2 regions of the Amycolatopsis sp. NPDC049252 genome follow, and region 2 is predicted to be linked to the other one. Evidence: riboswitches for the same ligand, from Rfam matches in the RefSeq annotation. Region 2 holds a riboswitch; the other holds the start of a gene.
What was found. Region 2 has a riboswitch for S-adenosylhomocysteine ahead of metH (methionine synthase). Riboswitches for the same ligand answer to the same signal wherever they lie in the genome.
Positions count from the first base shown of each region.

Region 1: it holds a riboswitch for S-adenosylhomocysteine, as region 2 does, so the genes downstream of both, ahcY (adenosylhomocysteinase) here and metH (methionine synthase) in region 2, are expected to answer to the same signal.

Region 1 covers NZ_JBICSQ010000120.1:879-16,238, forward strand. The annotation lists gene ACGFMK_RS45770 (FAD-dependent monooxygenase) at 1-645, opposite strand, end outside; gene ACGFMK_RS45775 (MBL fold metallo-hydrolase) at 648-1,610, opposite strand; gene ACGFMK_RS45780 (MarR family winged helix-turn-helix transcriptional regulator) at 1,708-2,238, shown strand; gene ribA (GTP cyclohydrolase II) at 2,245-2,856, opposite strand; gene ACGFMK_RS45790 (MarR family winged helix-turn-helix transcriptional regulator) at 2,950-3,426, shown strand; gene ACGFMK_RS45795 (LysE family translocator) at 3,460-4,092, shown strand; gene ACGFMK_RS45800 (cobalamin-independent methionine synthase II family protein) at 4,132-5,193, opposite strand; gene ACGFMK_RS45805 (DUF3040 domain-containing protein) at 5,482-5,745, shown strand; gene ACGFMK_RS45810 (DNA polymerase IV) at 5,760-6,785, shown strand; gene ACGFMK_RS45815 (TetR/AcrR family transcriptional regulator) at 6,801-7,463, opposite strand; gene ACGFMK_RS45820 (diiron oxygenase) at 7,551-8,441, shown strand; gene ACGFMK_RS45825 (hypothetical protein) at 8,500-9,486, shown strand; gene ACGFMK_RS45830 (GNAT family N-acetyltransferase) at 9,465-9,965, shown strand; S-adenosyl-L-homocysteine riboswitch at 10,032-10,110, shown strand; gene ahcY (adenosylhomocysteinase) at 10,263-11,723, shown strand; gene ACGFMK_RS45840 (hypothetical protein) at 11,850-12,005, shown strand; gene ACGFMK_RS45845 (cation transporter) at 12,038-12,703, opposite strand; gene ACGFMK_RS45850 (ArsR/SmtB family transcription factor) at 12,700-13,113, opposite strand; gene ACGFMK_RS45855 (hypothetical protein) at 13,362-13,571, opposite strand; gene ACGFMK_RS45860 (Ku protein) at 13,692-14,600, opposite strand; gene ACGFMK_RS45865 (styrene monooxygenase/indole monooxygenase family protein) at 14,684-15,360, opposite strand, start outside.
Region 2 covers NZ_JBICSQ010000085.1:7,099-22,458, reverse strand. The annotation lists gene ACGFMK_RS41845 (AAA family ATPase) at 1-2,346, opposite strand, end outside; gene ACGFMK_RS41840 (hypothetical protein) at 2,551-3,159, opposite strand; gene ACGFMK_RS41835 (hypothetical protein) at 3,165-3,602, opposite strand; gene ACGFMK_RS41830 (hypothetical protein) at 3,746-5,152, shown strand; gene ACGFMK_RS41825 (hypothetical protein) at 5,220-7,109, opposite strand; gene ACGFMK_RS41820 (FAD-dependent monooxygenase) at 7,326-8,483, shown strand; gene metH (methionine synthase) at 8,465-12,106, opposite strand; S-adenosyl-L-homocysteine riboswitch at 12,121-12,199, opposite strand; gene ACGFMK_RS41810 (TIGR03619 family F420-dependent LLM class oxidoreductase) at 12,552-13,412, shown strand; gene ACGFMK_RS41805 (sugar porter family MFS transporter) at 13,484-14,869, opposite strand.

The DNA of each region.
Region 1 (15,360 bases), on a different contig from region 2:
GCACGGGTGGATCAGCACCTGGCGGCCGGGGTTCCACGGCGGGTCGAAGTAGAACCGCCGCTCGGCCGCCCAGCCGTCGAGTTCGGCGCGGATGTCGCAGATCAGGAACAGGTCCCGGAAGGACACCCCGGCCAGGTGCTGGCCGAGGGCCCGGCGCACCGCGTCGCCGCGCGCGCCCGCGCAGGCGATGGCGTAGTCGGCCTCGATCCGGCGCGGCCCGTCCGCCGTCTCGCACGTGACGACCACACGGCCGGGCTGGGTCAGGCCGGTGACGCGGTGGCCCCGGCGGACGTCGATCAGCGGCTGACGCGCGATCAGCTCGTCCAGCACCTCCTCGACGCGGGCCTGCGACAGGTTGACGAACGGCGGCAGCGCGGATCCCGCGTCCGGCAGCCGGTAGGAGAACAGCTCCCGGTCACGGTGGAACGTCCGGGCGGTCGTCCAGGTCAGGCCTTCGTCCACCAGGCAGCCGGCGCCGAGCGAGGCCCAGACGTCCAAAGTGTCCCGTTGCTGGCAGATCGCCTTGGAACCGACGGGATCGCGCACCGGGTGCTCGTCGACGAGCACCACCGGCACACCCCAGCGCGCGAGCAGCAGCGCGGCCGTCTGCCCGACCGGGCCGCTGCCGAGGACGGCGACGGTCATCGTCAGTCCTGCAGCTGGTCCCAGACTTCGCGGTCGCGTTCGGCGGTCCACACCACCGGCCGCTCGATCCCGCCCAGCTCGTCCCACAGCCGGGAGACGTCGAAGGGCAGGCAGTGCTCGAAGATCGGCCAGTGGCCGTACTGGTCCACCAGCGCCGCGTGGGTGCGTTCGAAGGCCTGCTTGAGCGTGCCGCCGGCGTCCCGGACCGCGCCGACCTCGCGGAGCATCGTCGTCAGGAAGTGCCGGGTCTGCGCGATCGCGGCCTCGACGGCTTCGGCACCGCGGCTCACCCCGCCGCGCCCGCCGATCAGCGTCTCGGCACCGAAGGCGGCCACCCGGTCCAAAGTGGACGACGACCACTCGCGGTGGAAGGCGTCGCCGGTGTACAGCGCGGCTTCGGCCTCCACCAGGTCGCCGGCGTAGAGGATCTTCTGCCGCGGCAGCCAGGCCACCAGGTCGCCTTCGGTGTGCCCGCGTCCGCAGTACTGCAGCACGAGGTCTCCGCGGTCGCCGCCGAGGTCGATCGTGAGACGGTCGGAGAAGGTGAGCGTCGGCCAGGTCAGGCCGGGGACGGATTCCGCGCTCTTCGCCAGCCGCGGCATCCGGCCGAACTCGCTCTCCCAGTCCTCCTTGCCGCGTTCGGCAACCAGCGCGCGGGTGTTCTCGTGCGCGACGATCACCTCGGCGTCGAACGCGGACGCACCCAGCACGCGCACCGCGTGGTAGTGGCTCAAGACCAGGTACCGCACGGGTTTGTCGGTGTGCTCGCGCAGTTTCGCGAGCCATTCGCGCGCCGCGACGGGCGTCGCGAGCGCCTCGAAGCAGACGAGGAAGTCCTCACCTTCGACGGCGCCGATGTTGGGGTCGCCCTCCGCGGTCAGCGCGTAGACGCCGTCGGCGAGGACCTCCAGGGTCTGGGCTTTCTCCGTCAGGTCCGCCGAGGAGGCGAAGGCCTTCTTCGTCACGACGACCGCTCCTTTGATCAAAGGTTTGACTATCGTTCCGGTCAGGCTAGCCCGGCGGGACGCCGCTGGGAACCCCTCGTCGCTTAACCTGGGCCGCATGAGCGACCAGCCGGCCGACCTCGACTACCTCTCGTTCGTCGACTACGCGATCGGGAAGACGCAGGCCGCGCTGCCCTCGACCGACCCGGTCGCGATGCGCCTCGGCCTGACCCTGCACCGCCTCACCGGCGCGCTGGTCTACGACTGGGAGTCGACGGTCCACCGCCCGCGCGGGCTGAGCTGGGCCGGGTTCCGGGTGCTGTTCGTGCTCTGGCTGGCAGGCCCGCTCGAGTCACGCCACGTCGCCCGGCTCGCCGGGATGAGCCGCGCGGCGGTGTCGGCGCTGGTCAAGACCCTGGAAGGCAACGGCCTGGTGACGCGCACCCAGGTCCCTCGCGACCGCCGAGCGGTCAGCCTGGCCATCACGGAGCCGGGCCTCGCCGTGGTCACCGACGCCTACGAGGCCCACAACAAACGCGAGCAGGCCTGGGCTTCCTCGCTGACGCCGGAGGAACGCACCATCCTCATCGGACTGCTGGAGAAACTCACCACCGGCCCCGCCGCGGCCGCCGCCCAGCGCCTGACCTGACTTCGGCTAGCTGGCGATGCCGGGCAGGCTGAGCGTGTGCCCGGTCTGCTCGGCCTTGGCGCGCAGGTACCGGACGTTGTTCTCCGTCGCGTACACGCCGGTCGCGACCTGGTCGCGGACCGCGATCCCGGCGGCGCGCAGCTGAGCCGCCTTGTCCGGGTTGTTCGACAGCAGGTCCACCCGGTCCACCCCCAGCGCGCCCAGCATCTGCGCGGCGACGGTGTAGTCGCGGGCGTCCTCGGGCAGGCCCAGCGCGGCGTTCGCGGCGTAGGTGTCAAGGCCGCCGTCCTGCAGCGCGTACGCGTCGAGCTTGTTGTACAGGCCGATCCCCCGGCCCTCCTGGCGCAGGTACAGCAGGTACCCGCCGGCCTCGGAGATCCGCGCGACGGCCTCGGCCAGCTGCGGCCCGCAGTCGCAGCGCGCCGAACCGAACACGTCGCCGGTGAGGCACTCCGAATGCGGCCGCACCAGCGGGACCTCGCCCGGCGTGCCCAGGACGAACGCGAGGTGCTCGCCGTCGTCGGCCAGGCCGCGGAAGGTGACGGCCTCGGCGTCGACCGCGAGCCCGCCGTCGAGCCGCAGCGGGATCCGCACCCGCGTCCGCACCTCAGCCGTCATGCTGTGTCCCTGGAATGAGTAGTCCCCTGGAGTCGCCCACAAGATCGACCCTACACGAAGTTCAAATTCGAACAATCTTGCTACCATGGACGCATGGGCGATCCCCGGTGGCTGACCGAGCGCGAGCTGAAGACGTGGCAGGGGTTCCTGATGGCGGGCACGCTGCTGACCCGCAAGGTCGAGCAGCAGCTGCGCGACGACGCCGGGCTGTCGCACCCCCAGTACGAGGTCCTCGCCCGGCTGGCGGCCGCGGACGGTGAGCTGCGGATGACCGAGCTGGCGGGCGCCGCGCTGACGTCGAAGAGCGGGCTGAGCTACCAGGTGACCCAGCTGGAGAAGGCCGGCCTGGTCGGCCGCCGCTCGTGCCCCTCGGACGACCGGGGTGTCATCGCCTACCTCACCGACGATGGCCAAGCGCGCCTGCGCGCGGCCGCGGCAGGCCACGCGGAACTGGTCCGGACCTTGTTCGTCGACGGGCTGAACGCGGAGCAGTTCACCGCCCTCGCCGACGGCGTCGATGCCTTGTGCGACCACCTCTGCACCGGGGAACCCTGCGTCGAGGCAAGCTGAAAATCCCTGGCGCGGGCCCCTATCCTCGGGACCATGATCCCGGGTGCCACCGCCGCTTCGTTCCTGCTCGTCGTGATCCTCGGGGCGATGTCGCCCGGGCCCGACTTCGTCGTCGTCACCCGCTCGGCGCTCACCGGCGGGCGGCGGGCCGGGATCGCCGCCGGGGGTGGGATCGCGCTCGGGGTGTTCGCCTGGGTCGTCGCCATCGCGTTCGGGGTCGCGGCCGTGCTGACCGCCTCCGCCGTGGCCTTCACGATCGTCAAGCTCGTCGGTGCCGGTTACCTGGTGGTCCTCGGGATCCGGGCGTGGCTGGCCGTGCGCCGTGGGGAGTACCGGGATCTCGAGGAGACGCGCACCGCGAAGCCGACGGGCGCCGGGGCCGCGTTCCGGCAGGGGCTGCTCACCAACCTGCTCAACCCGAAGGTCGCGGTGTACTTCCTGGCGCTGCTCCCCCAGTTCCTGCCCGCCGACGGCGCCACCCCGCAGACCCTCGAGCTGGCCGCCATCGCCACCGCCGGCACCGTGCTGTGGTTCGTCACCCTGGCCGTCGTGGTCGGCGCGCTGCGGCGGTTCTTCGCGTCCGGGCGGGTCCGCCGCGGGTTGGACGCCGTGATGGGCACCCTGCTGGTCACCCTCGGCGTCCGGGTGGCCGTCGAAGCCGCGTGACGCCGGGAGCCGCCGCGAAGGCAGCCCCCGGCACCGCGGTCAGCCCAGCTTCTCGGCGGCCAGCTTCGTGCCTTCGACGCGCGCGGTGATCTTCGCGAACGCGATGTCACGCGAGGTCGACGTGTCGTCGGCGAACGGCGAGAACCCGCAGTCGTCGCAGGTGCCGAGCCGGTCGGCCGGGATGTACTTCGCGGCGGCGAGCACCCGGTCGCGGACCTCCTCCGGCGTCTCGACGCGCGGGTCGATCGGGTCGATGACGCCGACGAAGACCCGCTGGTCCCCCTTGAGGTTCGCCTTGATGACCTCGAGCGCGCGCGCCGGTTCGGCCTCGCTGGCGAGCTGGACGAAGAAGCGGCCCGCCTTGAGGTCGAACAGCGCCGGCAGCAGGCCCGCGTAGTCGACGTCGAGGCTGTGCACGGAATCCTGGTCTCCGCCCGGGCAGGTGTGGACGCCGATCTTCGCGCGCTCCTCGGCGGTGAACCGGTCGAGCACGGCGTTGTTCAGGTCGACGAACTGCCGCAGCAGCCCGCCGGACGGGTCGAGCTTCAGCGACAGCCGTCCCTCGGTGAAGTCGATCTGCACGCTGTCCGCGCCCGCGTCGAGGCTGCGGCGGATGTCCGCTTCGGCCTCGTTGACGAGGTCCGCGATGAACTGCTCCTGCGAGTAGCCCTCGATGCCGTCGGCCGGGTAGACGAGCGAGATCGCGGACGCGGCGATCACCGCCTGCTTGACCGGCTTGTCCGTCAGGGCCTTAGCCCGCGTCAGGTACGAATCCGCGTGGGTCGCGTAGCGGAACGGGCCCGCGGTCAGCCGCGGCAGCTGGCGGGTGTGCCCGTCGGCGAACGGGATGACGACGCCGTCCGGCGCCAGGTCGGTGAGCCCGGCCAGCGGGTACGTCGCGAAGCTGGGCTTGCCCTGCTCGCCGTCGGTCAGCACGGGCGAGCCGGTTTCTTCGAACCGGCTGATCGTGTCGGCCAGCGCGCGGCTCTCCAGCTCGCCGAGCGCGGCGGCGTCGATGCGGCCGGCGGCGAGGTCGCCGAGTCCCGCGATGAGGTAGTCCGGGCGCGGGATGCTGCCGATCGGTTCGGTGGGCAGGGTCATCAAAGTCCTCCGGCTGGTTGAGGGCTTGACCGGAGACGCCCGGCACGAAGCGGCACCGGCCGGACCGGGCCCCCACGGCCACCCGCGTGCGGGTGTCCCCTCCGTGATCGGGCCTCGACCGGCCACGTTCGAAGCGAACCTAACGTGATCAGCGGCCGTCACGGATCGGCAATCACCCGGTCGGCGCAGCGAAAAGCACGAAACAAGACGGCGTTCGGCGGTTCGCCGGGAGGACGATGGGGTATCTGCTTTGCGGAACGGCGGGTTCGGCGCCGAAGGAGTACCCCGATGCTCAGCCACCACGATCGAACCGAGCTCGAGAAGATCGAGCGCAGTCTCGAACTCAGCGACCCCGACCTGGCCACCGCCCTGCGGGAAGGCCGGCGCCGGAAACCGCGCGCGCTCAAGACCGCGCTGCTCATCGCGATGGACGTCGCCGCCGTGACCCTGCTGGTCGTCGGGCTGGTCCTGCCCGACCCCGGCGTCACGCTCTGCGGGATCCTCGCGCTGACCGGCACGGTCTGGACCCACGTGGCGCGGCACCGCATCTGAGGCAGACTGGGCCCGTGAAGTGGGTCCTGCACGTCGACCTCGACCAGTTCATCGCCGCGGTCGAGATCGCCCGCCACCCGGAGCTGCGCGGGAAACCGGTGGTCGTCGGCGGCAACGGCGACCCGGCCGAACGCGCCGTCGTGGCGACGGCGTCCTACGAGGCCCGCGCGTTCGGGGTCCAGTCCGGGATGCCGCTGCGGATCGCCGCGAAACGCTGTCCCGACGCGGTGTTCCTCCCGTCGGATCCCCCGGCCTACCTCGAGGTGTCCGAGCGCGTGATGGCGACGCTGCGGGAGTTCCCGGTGGTCGTGGAGGTGCAGGGCTGGGACGAGGCGTTCGTCGGCGCGACGGCCGACGACCCGGAGGCGCTGGCCGCGGACCTGCGCGCGGCCGTCGCCCGTGAGACGGGCCTGTCGTGCGCGGTCGGGATCGGCGACAACAAGCTGCGCGCGAAGCTCGCCACCGGCTTCGGCAAGCCGGGCGGGATCTTCCGGCTGACGCAGGAGAACTGGTGGGAGGTGATGGCTTCCCGGCCGACCGACGCGCTGTGGGGCATCGGTGGCAAGACCACCAAGAAGCTCGCGGAGCTGGGCATCACCACGGTCCTCGACCTGGCCGGCGCGGACGTCGAGGTCCTGGCGGCGCGGTTCGGCCCCAAGGCGGGCCCGTGGCTGCGCCTGCTCGGCGGCGGCATCAGCGACGCCGAGGTCAGCGCGACGCCGTACGTCGCCCGCTCCCGCAGCCGTGAGACGACGTTCCAGCAGGACCTCACGGACCCGGCGGTGATGGCGGCGGAGGTGTCGACGCTGGCGAAGCGCGTCGCCCAGGACGTCCTGGCGGAGGGCCGCCCGGCGGCGCGGGTGGCGGTGAAGGTCCGGTTCGTGCCGTTCATGACCCACACGCACAGCGTGACCCTTCCCGAACCGACGTCCGACGCGGCGGAACTGGACCGGGCGGCGCAGGAGGTGCTGGGCATGTTCGAGCTGACCCGGGCGGTGCGGCTGCTGGGGGTCCGCGCCGAGTTCCTACGCGAGGACTGACCCCCGCCGGAAGGGCTAAAGGGCGTCCGGCAAGGGCAGCGGGCGGTCCGGGTCCAGTTCCACTCCGCCCGCCCGGAGGGTGTGGTCCAGCATCGCCCAGATCGTGCCCGTCAGCTGGGCCGTCAGCTGCTCCAGGCTCAGCGACCCCGGGTGGTCGAGCCAGCGGGTGGTCGCCGATTCGACGTAGCCGACCAGGCCGAACGCGATCGTGTCCGCCGGGGCCGGGTCCAGGCCGAACGCCGTCAGGTAGCCGGTGAACAGGCGGCTGAGGTGGCGGGCGATCGCGCCGCGGACGTCGGTGCGGCCCGCCTCCGGCAGGCTCGGCAGGGTGCGGACCAGGTAGCGGTGCAGCTGGGCGTGCTCGGTCAGCCAGCGCAGGTGGGTCGAGATGGCTGCGGCGATCATCTCGCGCGGGGAACCCGACGGGTGCCACAGCGGCTGCAGGTCCGCGGTCACCAGCTCGGCCGCCCGGGAGGCGATCGCGCGCTGGAGGTCGGGCGCGCCGTCGAAGTGCCGGTACAGGCGGGTGCGCGCGACGCCGGCGCGCTCGGCGATCTGCTCGGTCGAGACGTCCGGGCCGTGCTCGGCGATGGCCTCCAGGGCGGCGTCGACGAATTCCGCGCGCCGCCGTTCCTGCTGGCCCGCCCAGCGTGCCGCCCGCCCGTCGACCTTGGTCACGGCGAAAGCCTACTCACCACCCGCCCGCCGGTGTACGCTGCCGAAGTACCTAGTACATCGCGTACCCCCTACTTTCCGGAGGCCGCCATGGGCGTCGACGCCCAGGATCGGGACGTCACCGCGGCTCGCCTGCTCAAGAGCTCCGCGAAGAACTCCTACGACCCGTACGTGGACATCGACTGGGCCGCGCCGCTCGCCGAGGGCAAGGCGTACATGCCGCTCGAGCGCCTCTCCCTCTACGGCACCGACCTCTGGGCGAAGCTGACGCCGGAGCGGCGGATCGAGCTGTCCAAGCACGAGATGGCCAGCATCATGAGCGTCGGGCTGTGGTTCGAGATCGTGCTGATGCAGCTGCTCGCCCGGTACGTCTTCGACCTGGACGCACGCACCGAGCACGCCCAGTACGCGATGACCGAGATCGGCGACGAGACCCGCCACTCCGTCATGTTCGCCCGCACCGCCGAGCGGCTCGGCGTGCCGCGCTACGGCGTGCCGAAGGTGGTGCACCGGGCGGCGAAGATCTTCGGCGCCACCGCGGCCGGCCCGTCGATGTTCGCCAGCGTGCTGGTCGCCGAGGAGACCACCGACCGGCTGCAGCGGTCGATGATGGACGACGACGGCATCCAGCCGCTGATCCGCTCGGTCAACCGGATCCACGTCGTCGAAGAGGCCCGGCACGTCCGGTTCGCGAAGGAGGAAGTCCTGCGGGAGACGCCGAAACTGTCGAAGGCGAGCCTGCAGCGGCACCGGATGCGGACGGCGCTGGTGGCCTTCGGCGTCATCGACAGCATGGTCGACCCGCGGATCTACCGGAGCGTCGGGATCGACCCGCGCGAAGGACGGGCCGCGGCCTTGGCGAACCCGCACTTCCACGAGACGCGACGCTGGATGGCCGAGAAGATCGTGCCGTTCCTGCGTGACGCGGGGCTGATCGGCGGCCGGTCCGAGGGCATTTGGCGGCGCGCACATCTCATCTGAGGTTCTGTCCGCGAAATGCCCTTCACGCCGGATGCCCGGCTCCGCCAGGATCCTCCGGGTGACCACAGAGTTCCCGCCCGGACCCGAGCCGGAGCCGCCCCAGCAGCCGACGCCGCCCGCGCAGCAGGAGCCACCGCCCGCGCCGGAGCAACCGTCGCCGGCCCAGCCGCCCACCCAGCAGCAGTCACAGCCGCAGCAGCCGTCGCCGTCGTCCGCGCAGCAGCAGCCGTCGCCGTCACAGCCGCCCGCCGAGCAGCGGTCGGAGCCGCCCGCGCCGCAACAGCCGCCGCACCACCAGCCACAGCAGCCGCCGCCTGCCCAGCAGCAGCCCCGGTCACAGCCGATGCAGCCGCTGCCCGGCCCGCAGTCGCCGCAGCAACAGCCGCTGCAGCTGCCGCCCGCCCGGCAGCGGGCTCCACGCCGTCCGCTGTCCACGCGCCCGGTCGCCGTCGGCCTGGCCGGCGTGCTCGTGGGCGCGTTCCTGGTCGGCGTGCCGTGGCTGGTGCTCGGCCTGCTCGGCGGGCCGAGCCCCGAGCCGCTGAAGCTGCCGGACACCCTCGGCGGGTTCGAGACCACGCAGGCCGCGGTCGCGAAGGTCGCCAAGGGCGGTTCCCTCGGGAAGTCGCAGATCGAGCGCGCCGACAAGGCCGAAAGCGAGAACGCGTCGCGGATCTCGGCGGCCTACGGCGGCGCGGCGGCCGTGTTCCGGTCCTACAGCGACCCGGGCCTCGAAGGCGGGTTCCAGGTGGCCGCGGTCCGCGCGGACTCGCCCGAGCTGCTCGCGCAGTACGAGGACACCGCCGCCCTCGGCCAGGCACTGCCCTCGACCGAGCTGAAGCGGATCGGCCCCGTCCAGTGCCTGATCCACAACGAAATCACCCCGCAGGGCCAGCGCGTCGACCCCGAGAACTCCTTCGTCATGAACTGCCAGCGCAGCGGCGGCGGGCTGACCGTCCAGCTGCGCAACACCACCACCCAGGACGCGCACGACCCGGCGCGGTTCGCCGCCGTCGTCGAAGAGGCGTGGGCGGCGCTGAACCGGTGATCGAGACCCGCACGGCCACCACCGCCGACGACGGCGCGCTGGCGCGCCTCGACGAACGCACCTGGGGCCCGGACACCTCCCCGGCACCCCCTCCGGCGCCCGGCACGCCGTTCTTCGGCGAGGGCACCGAGCCGGAAGACGTGCTCGTCGCCGAGCACGACGGCGTGGTGGCCGGCTACGTCCGCCTGGACGAGGGGTTCGGCATCCCCGCCCACCGGCACGTGCTGGTCGTCGGCGGGCTCGCGGTCGACCCGGACCGGCGCCGGCTCGGCATCGGACGGCAGCTCGTCGACGCGGCCATCGCCGAGGCCCGCCGCCGCGGGGCGCGCAAGCTGACCCTGCGCGTGCTCGGTCACAACACCGGCGCCCGCCGGCTCTACGCGAGCTGCGGCTTCGCCGTGGAAGGCGTGCTCCAGGACGAATTCCTGCTCGGCGGCGAGTACGTCGACGACCTTCTCCTGGCCTGCGTCCTCGCTTGACAGGCTCCCGGCCGCTTTGCCATCCTGGACGACGGAAACCGCGTGCGCCGGCCTTCGGCGCGTTTCCGGTCCGAGAGGCGCTGCGACGGAATTCCTTCCGCCACGCTCGGGCCGGGGATCACGGACCCAAGGGCGCCTCCCACCACGGGAGGTGTCCTTTTTTGCATACCTGGCAAGCAAACCCGGCCTCGCGCGGCCGCGGCTAGCCTGACCACCCCCTTCTTCCCGGCACTCGCCGTGCCGTGCTTCGTGCTGCCCTTTTCCGACCGTACAACGAATTCCGGAGTGAACGAAAGAATGAGCGAAAAACTGCAGAGCCGCAACGGACTCGACTTCGCCGTCGCCGACCTCACGCTCGCCGAGGCCGGCCGGACCCAGCTGCGGCTGGCCGAGCACGAGATGCCCGGCCTGATGGCGATCCGCCGCGAGTACGCCGCCGCGCAGCCGCTGAAGGGCGCCCGCGTCGCCGGGTCCCTGCACATGACCGTGCAGACCGCCGTGCTGATCGAGACCCTGGTCGCCCTCGGCGCCGAGGTGCGCTGGGTGTCCTGCAACATCTTCTCCACCCAGGACGAGGCCGCCGCGGCCGTCGTGGTCGGCCCGGAGGGCACGGTCGAGGCGCCGTCCGGCACGCCGGTGTTCGCGTGGAAGGGCGAGACGCTCGAGGAGTACTGGTGGTGCACCGACCAGCTCTTCGCCTTCGCCGGCGGCCAGGCGCCGAACATGATCCTCGACGACGGTGGTGACGCCACCCTGCTCGTCCACAAGGGAGTCGAGTTCGAGGCGGCGGGCGCCGTCCCGCAACCGTCCGAAGAGGACGCCGACGAGTACCGGATCGTCCTGGAGACGCTGCGCGCCAGCCTCGCCAGGGACGGCGACCGGTTCACCCGGATGGCCAAGGAGATCCGCGGCGTCACCGAGGAGACCACCAACGGCGTCAAGCGGCTCTACAAGCTCGCCAAGGACGGCGAGCTGCTCTTCCCCGCGATGAACGTCAACGACTCGGTGACGAAGTCCAAGTTCGACAACAAGTACGGCATCCGGCACTCCCTGGTGGACGGGCTCAACCGGGCCACCGACGTGATGATCGGCGGCAAGCGCGTCCTCGTCTGCGGCTACGGCGACGTCGGCAAGGGCGCGGTCGAGGCGCTGCGCGGCCAGGGCGCCCGGGTCTCCGTCACCGAGATCGACCCGATCTGCGCGCTGCAGGCCGCGATGGACGGGCTCGACGTGGTCGAGCTGGACGACGTCGTCGAGACCGCCGACATCTTCATCACGACCACCGGCAACTTCGGCATCATCTCCGCGGCCCAGATGACCCGGATGAAGCACAACGCGATCGTCGCCAACGTCGGGCACTTCGACAACGAGATCGACATGGCGGGCCTGGCGAAGCTGCCCGGCGTCGTCAAACACGAGATCAAGCCGCAGGTGCACGAGTGGACGTTCACCGACGGGCACGCGATCATCGTGCTCTCCGAGGGCCGCCTGATGAACCTCGGCAACGCGACCGGGCACCCGTCGTTCGTGATGTCGAACTCGTTCACCAACCAGGCGATCGCCCAGATCGAGCTGTTCACCAAGCCCGGCGAATACTCGACCGACGTGCACCGGCTGCCCAAGCACCTGGACGAAAAGGTCGCCCGCCTGCACCTGGACGCCCTCGGGGTGCGGCTGACGCAGCTGACCAAGGCGCAGGCCGAGTACATCGGCGTGGACGTCGAGGGACCGTACAAGCTCGATCACTATCGGTACTGATCGAGAAGTTGCTCCATTTGCCGCAGTTTGGGGCACCGGGAAAGTGGCCATCCTCCCCTCGAGAAGAAACGCATCCGCCCGGACGGCACGGAGCCGGGCCGGGTCTCGTGCGAAGGAGTGTGTCAAGTGATCGTTCTCGGTGTCATTCTGCTGGTCATCGGCTTCATTGTCGGTATTCCGGTGCTGTACACCATCGGCATCGTGCTGGCCGTGGCCGGCGTGGCGCTGGCCATCCTCGGCGGCACCGGCCGCAAGATCGGTGGCCGCGCGCACTGGTACTGATCCCGTGACCCCCGCCGTCGGCCTGGCGCGCGTCAGCAGCAATGCTGACCGCGCCAGGCCGTTCGGCCTTCTCTCGTTGCGACGAAAGCGATCGCGAGCGCGACGGCCGGATCGGCCCACCACCAGCCGAACAGCGTGTTGAGCAGCAACCCGGCCAGCAGCACGGCCGAAAGGTACGTGCAGAGCAGGGTCTGCCGTGAGTCGGCGACCGCGCTGGCCGAGCCCAGTTCCCGCCCCGCGCGGCGCTGAGCCGCCGAAAGCGCGGGCATCACGGCGAGCGAAACCGCCGCGAGCACGGCCCCGGTGATCGAACCTTCCGGCGCCGCCGCCGCGAAAAACGTCCGTACAGCTTCAAACGTGACGTAGATCGCCAATGCGAAAAACGACAGCGCGATCATTTTCAGCGCCCGCCGTTCGCGCACTTCGTGATTTTTTCCCGAAAACTGCCACGCGACGGCGACGGCCGAGGCCACTTCGATCACCGAATCCAGCCCGAAGCCGATCAGCGCGCCCGACGAGGCGGCGGTCCCCGCGGTCAGGGCGATCACGGCTTCGACGACGTTGTAGGTGATCGTCGCCGCCACCAGCAGCCGGACGCGGCGTACCAGCACCGCCCGGCGATCCGCGGCCGGCGCCGTTCCTTCCGCGGCGCAGCACCCGTCGGCGCACGTCACGGGCTCCCCCGCCGCCGCGGTCACCGCGCCGTCACCGGCCGGTCCACATCGGTCCGGTCCACATCGGTCCGGTCCACAGTGGCCCGATCCTCACCGGCCCGATCCTCATTGGCCCGGTCCTCATCGTCACAGTCGTCCCCCGGTTCGACCGCCAGCACCACCTGGACCAGTTCGCGCAGCGCGCGGGCCAGGTGGGCGTCGGCGAGGTCGTAGCGCACCTGACGGCCCTCGTAGCTCGCCACCACCAGCCCGCAGCCCCGCAGGCACGACAGGTGGTTCGAAACGTTGGACCGGCTCAGGCCGAGCTCGCCCGCGAGCCGCCCGGGGTAACAGGGTCCGTCCAGCAGCGCGGTCAGGATCCGGCAGCGGGTCGGGTCGGCGAGCGCCCGCCCGATCCGGGAGAGCGCCGACTCCCGCGTCTCACATGTCACCATACACTGAACTGTACAGCTGGGGCTGACGTATCCATCACGGACCGGCCCCGGACATGAAAGGGTCCTCCGGCTCCGAGGGGGAGGGAGAGCCGAAGGACCTCGTTAGTGTTAGCACATCGCCAAGCCCGTGTACACAGATGCATACACGATCGGGTTACCTTCTTGACGTTCTCCTCACAGCCGTGAAGGCCCTCCCCCGTGGACAGTGACGCCCGGTGGGAAGGCCTTCACGGATCCTGGCGGGAGGCTCAGGAAACCTGGCGCAGCAAGGGTTTTCCCGGCGCGGTCGCGCAGGCGCACCCGCCGCCGAGGGTCTGGCAGTCGACGATCAGCCCGTGCCGGAGACGCTCACCGTCCACACAGCCCGGATCGGTGCACTCGGCGAAGCCGCCGTCCGGGTGCACCACCAGCGTGCCGTGGCAGTGATCGATCCCCGCATCGCAGGACGCGCAGTCCATGACCCGTCCACCCTTCCGCGATCGTGCTGGACGCGAAACGACCGCACCCCTTGGTACCACCGGGATGCGGCCGGGCGTGGTACGGGGACGGCGTGTCGGGACGACCACCCGTCCGTGCGGTCAGGCGGACTTCTTCGGGGCGCGTTTGCGCGCGGCCGGCTTCTTGGCCGGTTTCTCGCCCTCGGTGTCCGAATCGGACCTTTCCGAAGTGGACGCTTTCGACTCGGACGCCGCCGCCTTGGCCGGCTCGCGCGACTTCTTCGCCGCGTCCACACTGGCCTGCAGCGCCGCCATCAGGTCGACGACGTCGGCCTTGGCGGTGACCGCCGCGGGCTTGGTCGTCTCCTCCCCCGCGACCTTCGCCTCGATCATCTCCTCGAGGGCCTCGCGGTAGTGGTCCCGGTACTTTTCGGACTCGTACACCGGCTCGGCCAGCGAGTCGATCAGGGAACCGGCCATGGACAGCTCCTGCGGCCGGATCTGCGGCGGGTCGTCGCGCAGGAACGGGAAGTCCGGCTCGCGGACCTCGTCGGGCCACAGCATGGTCGTCATCACCAGGACGTCGGCGTGCACGCGCAGCACCGCCATGCTCTCGCGCTGCCGCACGGCGACCTTCGCGACGGCGACCTGGCCGGCCTTGTGCAGGGCGTCGCGCAGCACGATGTAGGGCTTCACCGCGTTCTTCTGCGGCTCCAGGTAGTACGTCCGGTCGTACTGGATCGGGTCGATCGACTCCAGCGGGACGAACTCCAGCACGTCGATCGTGCGCTGCGAGGACAGCGGCAGCTCGGCCATCTCGGCGTCGGTGATCACGACCATCTCGCCGTCGGGCAGCTCGTAGCCCTTGGCGATCTCGGCGTAGGGCACCTCCGCGCCGTCGATCGTGCAGAACCGCTTGTACTGGATGCGGCCGCCGTCGGCCTCGTGCACCTGCCGGAGGGAGACGTTCTTGTTCTCCGTGGCGGCGTACAGCTGGATCGGAATGGACACCAGCCCGAACGAGACCGAGCCCTTCCACATCGCCCGCATGCCACACACCTCCGGATCGCACTCACGCTACGTAACTACCGTAGCCCGAAATGCCCGGCGGCGACAGCCCGGCGCGTCGCGATCTAGACCTCTGCCAGGTACTTCTCCCAGAGTGCGGGGTCCATGAACCAGTGCTGGAAGTCCGTCGGATCGGTGAACCCGTTCGCGAACCGCTTCGCCACGGCCGGGTTCTGGCCCGCGACGCCGAGGATCTGGAGCACGTGCGGGGGCGGCGGCTGGAGCAGCGCGTTGGTCCATTCGGTGACGTGCCGGGCGTACTCCCAGTAGCGCTCGAACGTGGCGTCCATCCACGCCGCGTCGAACGGCCGGTCGCCGTGCCCGACGATCGCGTCCAGGTAGGTCGCGGCGCAGTGGCTCGCGTTGTTCGATCCCTGACCGGTGATCGGGTCGTTCGCCACGACGACGTCGGCCATGCCCAGCACGGTCGCGCCGCCCGGCAGGGTGCCGACCGGGTTGCGCACGACCGGCGTGTAGCCGCCGGCCAGCGTCGCCTTCGCGTCGGTCAGCTCGGCGTCCCGGCAGCGCTCGTACTCCCAGGGCACGAACCGCTTCATCAGGTCGAGGATGCGCGCGAAGTGGTCGGCCGCGTCCGGGCGGTCGTCGAAGCAGTCCAGCGGGCCGCCGGGGATCCCCTCGAAGAAGAGGATGTCGCAGTTCCCGCTGAGCGTGTACGCCGGGATCATGAACAGTTCGCCGACGCCGGGGACGATGGTGAACCGCACCGCCGCCTTCTCCGGGT
Region 2 (15,360 bases):
CGCCGGGGTCGCAGCGTCCTCACAGGACTCCAGCCACGTCCGGGCTCGCTGCGCCGCCGTCGCCGCGCTGCCGAGCTTCCCTTCGGCCCGGTAGGCGCGTCCCGCGGAAGCCGCGGCTTCCGCGGCCAGCAACCGGGCTCCGACATCGGCGAAGCCGGTCGCGACTTCGTCCAAGGCCGCCGGGTCCGAGGCGCGCGCGTGGGCCGCGTACAACGACGGCAGCCGCCCCTCCAGATCCACCGACGGAGCTTCGCCGCCGAAGCGGACGACGTCGTGGGCCATCTCCGCCGCGATCGCCAGCCGGCCCTCCGCGGCAGCCGAGGCGGCCGCGGAAGCCGCGAGTTCGACCGCCCGCGTCAGCTCGCCCCGGGCGGCTGCGACCCACGCCTGGGCCCACGTGCCGAGCGGGCCCGGGATCAAGGGCGCGTCCGCGGCGTGGCCGGTCATCGCCGTCGCGCGGGCCAGTGCCGCGACGACGGCGGGGCGGAACGCGTGCGGCTGGTCGTGTGCTTCCACGGCGAGAGCCTCGCGCAGCCGGCGGATCGCGCCACGGAGGTTGCCGTAGGTGAGCGCGACCGTGCCCAGGGACGCCGACGCGCCCGCGAGCGCCGGGCCCCAGCGGTCGCGGATCGCGTCGCGGTAGCCGTCCCCCGCCAGGTCCTCGGCCTCTTCGACGCGCCCAGCCCCGCAGAGCGCGACGATGCGTGCGTGTTCCAGCCGGGCCTGCGCCCCGGGCACGTCGGCGTCCGAGATCCGCGACGCGATCGCCAGCCCCTCCTCGACGACGCCGAGGCACGCCTCCACCCGCCCGCTCTCCGCCAGGGCCCCGGCCGCGACGACCAGCGCCGCGAGCCGCAGCGGGTCGCCGCGGCGGTTGCGGTCCAGCACCGGGCCGAGCAGGTCGAGCGCCGACCGGGTCGCGCCCGTGGCCGCACGCAACGCCGCCCGGGCGGTCGCCAGCTCGTCCCCACCGGACGAAACGGCCGTCTCCGCGGTGTCGAGCACGGCTTCGGCCTGCTCGAAACGCCCCAGGCCGAAGGCCAGGTTCCGGGCCCGGGTGGCGGCGACGCGGGCGTGCTGGACGTCCGAGACCGTCTCGCCCGCCAGCTCCGCGAGCAGGTTGTCGGCGTCGGCGTGCCGCCCGCCGGCGATCCGGACCTGGGCGAGCAGGAACTTCGCGGCGAAGCCGCCACCCAGCCGGACGGCCTCCGCCGCCAGCTGCTCGGCTTGCGGGAAGTCCTTGCGCAGCAACGTCTCCGCCGCCGCGCGGACCAGCTGCGGGTCGGTCGGCAGCCCGGCCGCGAGCCGCCACCGGACCAGCCTCGGCTTGTCCTCGGCGCGGCGCGCGCCGGTCATGTCCAGGGTCTGCGCGAGGATCCGGTAGGTGTCGCGCTGGCGCAGCGGCGACGTCCGCCGCCGGATCACCTCGGCGTAGAGCGGGTGCGCGAGCCGGACGTCGAGGCGCCGCCCGGTGCGTTCGGACACGACCAGCCCGGCCTGCTCCATCGACGCGAGCACCCGCCCGGCACCCAGCCGGAGCAGCGGTTCGCTGCCGAGGGACTCACCGAAGGCCAGCAGTTCCAGCAGCCGCCGCTCGTCGGCGTCGACCCGGTCGGTGCGGAACTCGATCAGCTCGACCAGCCGCGGGGTGGCCCGCAGCGCGCCGCTCCAGCGCCACACGCCGTCCTCGGCCGAGAGCGAACCGCTGTCGAGACCGCCCTGCACGAGCTCGCGCAGGAACAGCGGGTTGCCGAGGGTGAGGTGCCAGAGCCGGTGTTCGGCACCGTCGTCGAGCCGCCCGCCCAGCGCCGCGGTGATCAGTTCCCGGGTCTCGTCGCGGGTGAGTTCGCCGATGTCGAGCCGTTCGGCGACGCGGTCCTTCCACATCGCGAACACCGGATCGGGCACGCTGACCCCGTGCGGCGCGAGCACGATCACGAACGCGGCCGCCGTTGCCGCCAATTGGTGGACCAGGGTCGCGGACAAATCGTCGAGCAGGTGCGCGTCGTCGACGCAGAGCACCAGCCGACGGCCCTCCGCGCCACTGGTGAGGTGCGCGGCGACCTGGTTGAGCCGGTGCGCCCGGTCGGCGGTGCCGTTCGCGCTGCCGGGCAGCAGGTGGGCGAACGCCCCGAACGGGATCGTCGAGGCCGACGACATCGCGCGCACCCAGTGCGTGCGGGCGCCCCCGGCTTCGAGCTCGGCCAGCAAAGCCTTGGCCAGGCGGGTCTTCCCGGCCCCGGCCCGCCCGGTCAGCAGCAGCCCGCACACCTCGGCGTCGGCCAGCGCCCGGCGGGCGAAGGCCAGCTCCCGTTCTCGGCCGACCAGCGGCCAGTCGTACCCCACGCCTGCTGCCTCCCCAACCCCTCGCGCGGCGTTCCGGCGCCGCACACACCTCTTCTTCGGATAATGACGACGCCAGGACCGGTGAAGTACAGAATTCGCGCGGCGATTTGGCAAAAATCGCCGAACGGCCCGGCAAATGCGACAGAACGGACAGTCGTTCCGCTATTCCGTGAGCATTTCCCGAGCACTATCCCGGAGCCGTGATCAATGGTTTCCCGGTGATTCTCTTTCGCGGCCCACCATGATCCCGACGACCCGTGGCAGGACGACGGCGTTCCACCCCGCCATCCCGGCCACCAGCCCGGGCTCACGCCCGCCCGTCCACACCCGCACCTGCCCCGCCCGCAGGTCGCTGCCGAGCACCCGCCCCCACGGCACCTTCGCGGCGAACCAGTGCCGTCCCCGCAGCCCCTCGGCGTCGGCGTCGATCCCCGGGTGCCCGCCGCCCCCGAAGCGGGCCGTGTCGCCGGCGGTGATCGCGTCGGCCATGGCCGACGCGATCCGCGGGCAGGCCGCCGACTCCACCAGCTCGACCAGCCGCCGCCAGGTCTCGCGCGCGTCCTCCAGTTCACCCAGTTCACCGGACGACGCGTCGAAGCCGAACCGGCACCGCACCGGGCCGCGGGCCAGGCCGAGTGAGTAGCTCGCCCGGTGCCGCCGGGCCGCCGCGTGGTAGGCGACCCGGTCCACCTCGCCCAGCCGGAAGACCCGGTCACCGATCGCGATCGCGTCGCCCGCCGCGGCGAGCGTGCGTCCGCCGCTGCGGACCCGCAGTTCGCCGGAGCCGGTGAACGAGAACTTCCCGGCCGCCATCGGGGCTACTTACCGGTCTTCGCCAGGCACAGCACGACCCCGGTCTCGCCCTCCTTGCCCTCCCAGAACACCTGGTCGGCGTCGGGGTAGGCGGTGCACGCGCTGACCTGCGCCTCGGTCTGCGTCTTGTCCTCGACGCGTGCGACGACCTTCAGCGTCGCGCTGCTGTCACCGCAGTCGACGATCTTCACGTAGTTCTCGCCGCTTTCGGTGACGCAGTTGCCGACCTGCGCGTTCTCGCCGTTGGACCGGGTGGCCACCCAGACCAGGGCGAGGATCGCGGCGACCACGATCAGGAACACGGTCAGCACGATCTTTTGCCGCCGCTTCGGGTTCTTCGGCTTCTTCGACCGGGCCGGTGCCGCCGGCGGGACGGGCATCCCGGCCTGCGGCGGCACCGGCCCGGTCGGCTCCGGGTACTGGGGTCCACCTGCCTGTGTCATGACGTTTTCCTCCCTCGAGAACCTGCTGTCACCTCCTGGGCGTTCCATTCCGTTCCACGACGTTCCACCCGGAGTTCGAGACAGCGCCCCCGCCGGCCCACCAGGATGGGACGGCGCCCCGTTCCCGACGTGAGGACCCGAGGATGACTCGTCTGCCCGCCCTGGCCGTCTCCGTGCTGACGGCTTCCGCGCTCCTGACCGCCGGGACGGCGGCGGCCGCGAGCCCGCCGTTCACCGGCTCGGTCTTCCGGGCCACGCACAACAGCTACTCGGGCAACGTCGACGGCGCCAAGAACTCGGTGGCCTACCAGCTCGACCACGGCGTCCGGTTCATCGAGCTCGACATCCACGACAACGGCTACGCCACGTCGCACGACTACGGCGTCGGACACGACTCGCCCGGCAACCTCGTGGACCACAGCGGCGGCAACCCGGCGTCGAACAACCTGCGCGACTGGCTGGCCACGGTCAACACCTGGTCGGCGGCGCACCCGGCCGCCGCGCCGATCGTCGTCATGCTCGACCTGAAGGACGACCTGACCGACAACCCGAACTTCGCCGCGGGCAACCTGACCGCGCTGAACCAGGAGCTGGAGTCCGTGTTCGGCGGCCGGATGCTGCAGGCGAAGGACTACCCGGCGGGCCAGCCGACCGTGGACGCGCTGCGCGGCCGCGTGCTGCCGCTGCTCTCCGGCGACGCCGGGACGCGCGCCGAGTACAAGCGCGACGTCGGTTACCACCCGTCCGTCGCGATCAACGGCCGCGGCCAGGTCGTCGAGGTGCACGACTCGGGCGGCGGCGCGCTCTGGTACTGGACCGGGACGTACGGCGCCGACGGCCGGATCACGTGGCTGCGCCACGGGAAGTACGACAACGGGCAGACCCCGGCCGTCGCGCTGAACGACAACGGCGACCTCGTCGAGGTCCACCAGTCGCAGAGCGCCACCACGCTCTGGTACCGCGTCGGCAAGCTCGGCGCGGACGGCGAAATCACCTGGCAGGCCAGCCACCAGTACGACAACGGCGTGCTGCCGAGCGTCACGTTCACCGGCGGGACGCAGCTGCGGGAGATCCACCGCAGCCAGGGCAGCAGCCAGAACTGGACCTGGAACGGCGCGCTGTCGGGCACGACGGTCGCCTGGACCGGCAACGCCAAGACGTCCGACGCGCGGTTCCCGACCGCGACCGCCACCAGCGGCGGCCGGACGGTGACGGTCCGGACCGCCGCGGACGGCCCGACCCCGGCGCAGACGCTGCGGGCGGACACGCCCGGTGTGACCGGCGACCGGATCCGCTACCGCCAGGTCGCCTTCGACGAGTTCCAGAAGGGCGACAGCGCGGAGCTGCAGGACGGCGCGCTGTTCTACGGCGCGCCCGCGACGGAGTCGGCGTTCATCACCTCGGCGCGGCAGGCGGGCAAGCTGGTCCGCGGCTGGGACTTCGACTCGGCGAGCGACGCGACGACGCCCCTGGCGAACTACCCGGCGAGCAACCACCCGTACGACGCCTGGTACGACACCCTGCTCACCCAGAACGGCGCGGTCCAGTAGCGCCTCGTGAGTGAGAAACCGGGTTAGCACACGGTTTCTCACTCACGACCGGGCCGCGGCAGACCGCTCAGCCGGGGCGGTAGCAGCAGCGGTTGCCGGTCTGGACGCCGTCGCGCAGGACGTCGCCGATCACAGCGTCCGCGGCGGCGATGCGGGTCAGCGCGCGGCGGATCGCCTTGCCGACCGCGATCCGCGCCTTCTCCTCCGCACCGGCGAACTCGCGGACGCGCCCGGCCAGCCCGGCCGCGGCGGACAGTTCGCCGACCAGCCAGTCGCGCTCGGACCGCACCCGCTCGGCGCGGCCGTCGTCGTGGTTGGCCTCGTGCTCGTCGAGCTCGGCCTCCAGCGTGGCCAGCCACTTGCGGTAGTGGCTGGTCGCCGCCGGGTCGAGCACCGGCTGCCCGGACGTCGCGGCGGGCGTCACGCCGGGACCGGCGGCCAGTTCGGCCGCCGACAGCTCGTACCCCGGGTTGTCCAGGAGCGTGGCGAGGTAGCCCATGCCGACGCTGTGCTCGACCAGCACCGCACGGCCGCCCAGGGTGAACAGCCAGTGCCGGCCCTGCCGCCGGCAGGTGACCCGCGCTGCCTGCCGGGCCGGCGCGGCGGGCAGTGACATCCCCAGGTCCGCCGCTTCCCGGGTCGCCGTCGCCAGCTCGTGAGCGGCGTCCGGAGCGCCGAGCAGCGCCAGCGCCTGCGCGAGCCGGGCCCGGGAAAGCGCGACGGCCGGCCAGTGCGCCAGCGCCAGGTTGTCCCGCACGGCCGCCCGGAAGTGCGTGACGGCCCGCTCGGGCTCGCCCGCGGTCAGCATCGCCACGCCCAGCGCGTGCTGCACCGAACCGAAGCAGGCGACCGCGAGGCTGGCCGTCATCGGCAGCCGCGCGAACGGCGTCAGCAGCGCGTACGCGGCCAGCGCGGACTCGACGTCCGAGACCAGGCAGGCGGACTCGACGATGCCGTACATCGACACCAGCCAGCTGCTCGACCGCGGCAGCAGCGCCAGGTCGGGCCCGCGCAGCCGGGCCAGCGCGCCGGCGGCCTCGCGTTCGTCCCCGGCCGCAGCGGCCGCGACGGCCAGCCCGGCGACGAGCGCGTTGTCGACGGCGCTGAGCGTCGGCGAATGGACCGTCTCGCGCAGCACCGGCAGCAGCTCGGCGACCCGGCCCTGGTACCAGCGGATCGCGCCGAGCTGCGCGGTGTACCAGCCGGTCGCGTCGGCGTCGCCGGCCTGCTCACCGCGCCGGGCGCAGGCCGCCGCCCGCGCTTCGGCCTCGTCGAACCGCCCGGCGCGGATGCTGAGCATGACGTCGATGGCGTCGAGCACGAACCCGACGGCGAGGTGATCCTGCTCGGCGAGCAGCCCGCGCAGGTCGGCGAGGCCGCGCTGGGCGTGCGGGTCGCCGTCGAGGAAGAGATCGACCGTCCGCCAGAGCAGGCCCATCAGCAGGTCGCTGCGCCGCGACGTCCGGAAGCCCTCGGTGATCAGCTCCTGCGCCAGCGCCCGGCGCTGGCCGCCGTGGTCGGGCCCGAGCAGGCAGTGGTGGGCCAGGCTGGCGGCCTCCGCCCAGGCGACCGGGTCGCCCGCGCGCTTCGCCTCCTCCAGCACGGCGAGGATCTGGTTGCTCTCCCCCGCCACGTAGTCCGCTTCGCCCGCCAGCCGCGCCTTGAGCCGCAGCGCCAGCGAAGAGCCCGGGTCGACGGCGGTCTGCGCGCTGCGCAACCGGGCCTGCAGCAACGCCGCCGCGGGCGCGCTGCGGTGCTCGTGCACCCACAACCCGGCCAGGCCCAGCGCGGCGCGGGCCATCCCGGCGCCGTCGCACTCCTGTTCCGCCGCGCGGTAGGCCCGGTCGAACCACGCGCGGCCCGCGCGCAGGTCACCGTCGGCTTCGAGCGCGCGTTCGCCCGCGCGCAGCAACTCGCCGACGCCGGTCGCGACCGGCTGCGTTTCCGTCCCCAGCACTGTCGGCCCCTCTCCCCCGCGAAGAATGGTCCCCCCGGATCCGGGACTGGTCAACAAGCGAAAACCGGCGGGCAAACCGCCTTTCCCGCCGGGAATTTTCCGCCCGCACCGTCCACTCTCGACGGTGACGCCCCGGGTGCTGACGGTGCCCGTCAGCGCTTCGCCAGCGACCGGTAAGCCCTGGTCGCGAAGCTCTGCGGCATGACCGACAACGCGATGAAGAACCTCAAGGTCCTGATCTCCGGCGCGAGCATCGCCGGTCCGGCCCTCGCCCACTGGCTGCACCGTTACGGCTGCAGCGTCACCGTCGTCGAGCGCGCCGCGTCCGTGCGGCCCGGCGGCCAGGCCGTCGACTTCAAGGGCCCCACCCACCGGACCGTGCTGGAGCGGATGGGGATCCTCGAGGAGGTCCGGAAGCGAGCGACCGGCGGCCAGGACCAGACGGTGATCGACGCCGACGGGCGGCCCCGGGCGGTGATCCCGGGCGAGTTCACCGGCGGCGAGATCGAGATCCGCCGCGGTGACCTGGCCGAGCTGCTGTACGAGCACACCGCCGCCGGCTGCGAGTACGTCTTCGGCGACACCATCACGTCGCTGACCGAGACCCCTGACGGCGTGGCCGTCACCTTCGCGAACGCCGCCTCGCGCACCTTCGACCTCGTGGTCGGCGCCGACGGCATCCACTCGAACGTCCGGCGGCTGGCCTTCGGCCCGGAACACGACTACGTCAGGTTCCTCGGCCACTACTACGCCCTGGCCGAGCTGGGCGAGCAGGTCGACGGCGGCGAGGCCGTGATGTACAACGAGCCCGGCCGGATGGCGGCCGTCGGCGGGCCGAAGGCGTCCGCGTTCTTCGTGTTCGCCTCACCGGAGCTCGACTACGACCGCACGGACGTCGAGCGGCAGCGGGAACTGCTGATCGACGCCTACCGCGGGGCCGGCTGGCGGGTGCCCGACCTGCTGACGAAGGTGCCGAGAGCCCGCGAGTTCTACCTGGACTCCCTCGCCCGCGTCACGATCGACCACTACGCCCGCGGCCGGGTCGTGCTGCTCGGCGACGCCGCCTACGGCAACACGCTCGGTGGCTTCGGCACCGGCCTGGCGATCGTCGGCGCCTACGTGCTCGCCGGCGAGCTGCTCGCCGCGAACGGCGACCACCGGACCGCCTTCGCCCGCTACGAGGAGCAGTTCCGGGGCTACGCCAAGATCTCGCAGCGCGGCAGCGCGGGCCCGTTCCTCGCGCCGCCGTCCCGGCTCCGGATCAAGATGCGGGACTGGACGTTCAAGTCCCGCTTCCTGCTCCGCATGCTGCTCAAGGCGACCGACGACTTCGCCACGGACATCACGCTGAAGGACTACGCCTCGGGCTCGTAGGCCAGGTTCGGCCGCAGCCACTGCTCGACCTCGCCGATCTCGACACCCTTGCGGCGCGCGTAGTCCTCGACCTGGTCGCGGTTGAGGCGCCCGACGGTGAAGTACTTCGACTCCGGGTGGGCGAAGATCAGCCCGGACACGCTCGCGGCGGGTGTCATGGCGTACGACTCGGTCAGCGCCATCCCCAGCTCGTCGGCCGCCAGCAGCTCGAACAGCTCGCGCTTCTGGCTGTGGTCCGGGCTGGCCGGGTAACCGAGCGCCGGGCGGATGCCGCGGAAGCGCTCGGCGTGCAGGTCCTCCAGCTTCGGGTCGGCGTCCGGCTCGAACCAGCCGCGGCGCGCCTTCAGGTGGATGTACTCGGCGAAGGCCTCGGCGAGCCGGTCGGCCAGCGCCTTGACCATGATCGCGCGGTAGTCGTCCTGCTCGGCCTCGTACCTGGCCGCGAGCTTCTCGGCACCGTGGATGGCGACCGCGAACCCGCCGAGGTGGTCGCCGGCGGGCGCGATGTAGTCGGCCAGGCAGCGGTTCGCGCGGTCCTGCGGCTTCGACGTCTGCTGCCGCAGCATCGGGAACCGGATGTGCGAGAACTCGCCGTCGAGCAGGATGTCGTCGCCCTCGGTGTGGGCCGGCCAGTACGCGTACGCGCCCTTCGCGGTGAAGCCGCCTTCGGCGATGATCTGGTCGAGCAGCGTGTTCGCGTCGTCGAACAGCTCGCGGGCGACCGGCTGGTCCAGGATCGCCGGGTACTTGCCCTTGAGCTCCCAGGCCAGGAACAGGAACTGCCAGTCGACCATCTCACGCAGCTCGGTGATGCTCGGCTCCACGACGCGGACGCCGGTGAACTCCGGGGTCGGCAGCTCGTCGAACGAGACCTTCTCCGGGTTCGCGCGGGCCTGCTCGAGGCTGAGCATCGGGCGGCGCTGCTTGTTGGCGTGCTGCTCGCGCAGCACCTCCTGGTCGGCCCGGTTCTTCTCGGCCAGCACGATCGAGCGGTCCGGGTCGAGCAGGTCGGACACGACGCCGACCACGCGCGAGGCGTCGAGCACGTGCACCGTCGCGTTGTCGTAGGCCGGCGCGATCTTGACCGCCGTGTGCTGCCGGGACGTCGTGGCGCCGCCGATCAGCAGCGGCAGCTTCAGGCCCCGGCGCTGCATCTCGGTGGCGACGTTGACCATCTCGTCGAGCGACGGCGTGATCAGCCCGGACAGCCCGACCGCGTCGGCGCCCTCGGTGACCGCGGTGTCGAGGATCTTCGCCGCCGGCACCATCACGCCCAGGTCGATGACCTCGTAGTTGTTGCAGCCGAGCACCACGCCGACGATGTTCTTGCCGATGTCGTGGACGTCGCCCTTGACCGTGGCGAGCACGACCTTGCCCTGGCCGTTGGACAGCTCGGCGCGGCCCGCCAGCCGGGCCTCCTCCTTCTCGGCCTCCATGAACGGCTCGAGGTAGGCCACCGAGCGCTTCATGACGCGCGCGCTCTTCACCACCTGCGGCAGGAACATCTTGCCGGCGCCGAACAAGTCGCCGACGATCTTCATGCCGTCCATCAGCGGGCCTTCGATCACCTCGAGGGGCCGGGCCTTGACCTGCCGCGCCTCTTCGGTGTCCTCTTCGATGTAGTCGACGATGCCGTGCACGAGAGCGTGCGAAAGCCGCTCCTCGACCGTGCCTTCGCGCCACGACAGGTCGACGACGCGCTTGGTGCCGCTGCCCTTGACGTTCTCGGCGAAGGTCACCAGCCGGTCGGTGGCGTCCTCGCGGCGGTCGAACAGCACGTCCTCGACCAGCTCCAGCAGGTCCTTCGGGATGTCCTGGTAGACCGCGAGCTGGCCGGCGTTGACGATGCCCATGTCGAGGCCGACCTGCACGGCGTGGAACAGGAACGCCGAGTGCATCGCCTCGCGGACGACGTCGTTGCCGCGGAAGGAGAACGACAGGTTCGAGATGCCGCCGCTGATGTGGACGCCGGGGCAGCGCTCCTTGATCCGCGGCAGCGCCTCGATGAACGCCTTGGCGTAGCCGTTGTGCTCGGCGATGCCGGTGGCGACGGCCAGCACGTTCGGGTCGAAGATGATGTCCTCGCCCGCGAACCCGGCCTGCTGCGTGAGCAGGTCGTAGGCGCGGCCGCAGATGTCCACCTTGCGGTCGGCGGTGTCGGCCTGGCCCTGCTCGTCGAAGGCCATCACGACGACGCCGGCGCCGTAGTTGCGGATGGTGCGGGCCTGGGCGAGGAACGGCTCCTCGCCCTCCTTCAGGCTGATCGAGTTGACGACGCCCTTGCCCTGGAGGCAGCGCAGGCCGGCTTCGAGCACGGTCCACTTCGAGCTGTCGACCATCACCGGGATCCGGGCGACCTCGGGCTCGGTGGCGATGAGGTTGAGGAACGTCGTCATCGCCTCCTCGCTGTCGAGGAGGTCGGCGTCCATGTTGACGTCGAGCAGGTTCGCCCCGCCACGGACCTGCTCCAGCGCGACGTCGACGGCGGCCTGGTGGTCGCCGGACTCGATGAGCCGGCGGAACCGCTTGGAGCCGGTGACGTTGGTGCGCTCGCCGATCATCACGAACCCGGTGTCGGCGCCGATGCCGAACGGCTCGAGACCGCTGAACCGGGTGTGCGTGCGCGGCAAAGGGACCTCGCGCGGGGTGACGCCCTTCGCGGCGGCGGCGATCTGCTCGATGTGCGCCGGGCTGGTGCCGCAGCAGCCGCCGACCAGGTTGACCAGGCCGTCGCGGGCGAAGCCGCCGATCAGCCCGGCGGTCTCCTCCGGTGTCTGGTCGTACCCGCCGAACGCGTTCGGGAGCCCGGCGTTCGGGTGACAGGCGACGTAGGTGCCCGCGATCCGCGACAGCTCCTCGACGTGCGGGCGCATCTCCTCGGCGCCCAGCGAGCAGTTGACCCCCACGACCAGCGGCTTCGCGTGCTCGATCGAGCTCCAGAACGCCTCGACGGTCTGGCCCGAGAGCGTCCGCCCGCTCAGGTCGACGATGGTGACCGAGATCCACAGCGGCAGCTCCGGCGCGACGTCGCGCGCGGCGGCGATCGCGGCCTTGCAGTTGAGCGTGTCGAAGATCGTCTCGATCATCAGCAGGTCGACGCCGCCCTCGACGAGCCCGGCGATCTGCTCGGCGTACGCGGCCTTGACCTGCTCGAACGTGACGGCGCGGTACGCCGGGTCGTCGACCTTCGGCGACAGGCTGAGCGTGACGTTCAGCGGGCCGATCGACCCGGCGACGAACCTGCCGCCGAACTCGTCGGCGGCCTGGCGGGCCAGCTGCGCGCCGCGGACGTTCATCTCGTGGACCAGGCCCTGCAGGCCGTAGTCGGCCTGGCCGATGCTGGTGGCGGTGAAGGTGTTCGTCGTGGTGATGTCGGCGCCGGCCGCGAGGTACTGGCGGTGCACGTCGAGGATGACGTCGGGGCGGGTGAGGTTGAGCAGGTCGGGGTCGCCGGTGACGTCGTGGGTGTGGTCACCGAAGCGGTCGCCGACGTAGTCGGCCGGGGTGAGCCCGGCACCCTGCAGCATGGTGCCCCAGGCACCGTCGAGGACCGCGACCCGCTGGCTGAGCAGCTCGCGCAGACGCGCGGTGGCCTCGGATTCTTGCGGGGTGATCGGGTTCACCGGCAGCCTCCCTCAGTCGGGAGGCGCCCTTGGGTGGTCACAACCGGCCGAGCGTGGCGGGCCCCGTGGCCCGTTGCAGCGCCTCTCGGCCTGCGAACCAGGGTACTGGAACCCCGGCCCGGCACACCATCCCGCCCCGAAGGTCCGTCCACTGGCTGGGACGCCACGCGTGAACGTCCACAATGGATCATCTGGATCGTCGGCTCCACCTTGCCACCACCCCGTTCCGACCGGCATTCCCGGGCTCACCCACTGTGACCCGGCGAACGGCGGCCCGCTGCTCCCAGCCTGCTTACCGCGGCGGCGTCCATCGGCCCTCGACCGACACTCGACCCGCGTGGTCACGCACTGTGCACACAGGTATACCGAAAGCGAGCCCGGCCGCCGGCACCGGCCCCGCGGCGGTCGCTTGAAAACTGAAACACGTTCTAATACAGTCCGTCGCGTGGACTACGGAATCGTGCTGTTCACCAGCGACCGAGGCATCACCCCGGCGGCCGCGGCGCAGGCCGCGGAGGCCGCGGGGTTCGCCACCTTCTACGTGCCCGAGCACACGCACATCCCGGTGAAACGCGAGTCGCCGCACCCGCGCACCGGGGACGCGTCCCTGCCCGACGACCGGTACAGCCGCACGCTCGACCCGTGGGTGGCGCTGGCGACGGCCGCCGCGGTCACCGAGCGGATCCGCCTCTCGACGGCGGTGGCCCTGCCGGTCGAGAGCGACCCGATCACGCTCGCCAAGACGATCGCCAGCCTCGACCACCTGTCGGGCGGGCGCGTCACGCTCGGCACCGGCTTCGGCTGGAACGTCGACGAGCTGACCGACCACGGCGTGCCCGGCCACCGCCGCCGCACGGCCCTGCGCGAGTACCTCGAGGCGATGAGTGCACTGTGGACGGAGGAAGAAGCCGCCTACGACGGGGAGTTCGTCTCGTTCGGCCCGAGCTGGGCGTGGCCGAAACCGGTCCAGGCGCACATCCCGGTCCTGCTCGGCGCGGGCCCGACGGAGAAGACGTTCCGCTGGATCGCCCGCCACGCGGACGGCTGGATCACCACCCCCGCGGACACCGACCTGGACGGCCATGTCGCACTGCTGAAGGAGATCTGGCGCGACGAGGGCCGTTCCGGGGCACCGGCCATCTGCGCGCTGGGCGAGCGCCCGGACCCGGCGAGGCTGGCACACCTGGACGCGCTCGGCGTCACCGAGGTGATCTTCGGGCTGCCGGACCGTGCCGCCGACGAGGTCTCGGCCTGGATCGGCCGGCTGGCGGGAAAACTCGGCCTGGCCACGGCTCCCGTCGCCTGACCTCCAGCTCGGCGAACGGAAAACGGCGGGGGTGCGGACTTCCCGCACCCCCGCCGTTCGAACCGCCGGGATCAGCTCTTGACCGCGACCCCCTGCCGGGCCCGCAGATCCAGCTCGATCTGCTCCAGCGAACGGCCCTTCGTCTCCGGGACCAGCCACTTGGTGAGCCCGAACAGCACCACGTTGATGCCGGCGAACAGGAACATCGAACCGCCGATGCCGAGCGACCCCACCGCGGAGATGAGCGGGAACACCGCGCTCACGATGCCGGTCGCGGCCCAGAGGATGACGCTGCTGACGCCCATGCCCGCCGCCCGGTACTTGAGCGGGAACACCTCGGCCATCATCACCCAGACGACCGCGCCCCAGCCGAGCTCGTAGCCGACCAGGTACAGCACCATCATCACCAGCATCAGGATGCCGCGGGTGCCGGTGTCGTGGACGTTCAGCACCACGAGCCCGGCGGCCACCAGCGTGATCACCATGATCACGTTGCCGATGAGCAGCAGCGGCTTGCGGCCCCAGCGGTCCACCACGAACACGACCCACGCGGTGAACAGGAACTTCGTGACGCCCAGCAGCACGCCGGACAGCAGCGCGGCCTGCGTGGCGAACCCGAGGCCGATCAGCATCGTCGGGAAGTACGCGTTGATCGCGTTGACCCCGCTGAACTGCTGGCCGACCGCGAGCAGGGCCGCGACGATCATCATCGGGCGCACGAAGCCGGAGAACAGGTCGCGGAACCGCGGCTTGTCCTCGGTGTCCATCTGGATGACGCCGCGGATGGTCGCGATCTCCTCGTCGAGGTTCACGGTGTTGCCGTGCGCGCTCGCCAGGACCCGCCGGGCCTCGTCCTCCTGACCGTTCTTGACCAGCCAGCGCGGCGTCTCGGGCAGGAACGCGAGCCCGACGAGCAGGATCGCCGCGGGCACGATCGCGCCGGCGAACATCCAGCGCCAGGCCGAAAGCGGGCCGAGGAAGTAGCTGGTCAGGAACGCGATCAGGATGCCGAGCACGATGAAGATCTGGTTCAGTGCCCCCATCGCACCGCGCAGCCGCGCGGGTGCCAGCTCGGAGAGGTAGGTCGGGACGGTCGAGGACGACAGCCCGATGCCGAGGCCGATGATCAGGCGCGAAATCACCAGCAGCGCGAACGTCGGCGAGAAGGTCGCCGCGAGCGTGCCCACGATGACGATCGCCGCGGCGACCATGATGGTGCGCCGCCTGCCGAGGGCTTCGTTGATGCGGCTGGAGAACAGCGCGCCCACGATGGCACCGACCGACAGGCTGGCGGTGATCACACCCTTGTCCCAGGCGGTCAGCGACCACGCTTTCCCGATGAACGGGAGCACCCCGGAGATCACCCCGAGGTCGTATCCGAACAGGATTCCGCCGAGCGCACCGAAGAAGTACAGGGTTGTCCGGCTTATTTGCCGTGGCGGGGCCGTCTGCGTCATTGCCGGGTCGCCTCTTTCATAGGTCCAGTCCAGCCAGCGGCACCACACTCACACGCCGAAAAAGGCCGGGCAAGACAGTCCTTGATAACGATTCAGAAACGTGATCGCCGTTCACATATGTGATAGCAATGGGCGCACAACGCTACTCCGTACGCCATTCCGGCATTCACATGCTCGAATCGGTACACAGTGGACACGATTCGGATTCGCCGCCGGTTCAGGCGTCCATTACGGACGCCGGACCGGGCCGGGCTTGAAAGCGCTCCCAGAGGGGAGGAGAAACGCAGCAGGAGAGGGGTTCAACCCACCCCCAGGTGGTTGAACCCCTCTCCGCGCCCCCAGACCGGACAGCCGGGGCCGAGCATCCGCAGCCTTGCTCGGGTCCTGTCCGATGTCTGTCTGTCTGGTACCACTCTCCCCGGTACCGGGACCTGACACCATTCCTGCCCGGATGCGAGTTTTTCGCCCGTTCACACCCCACCTGAGCTGCG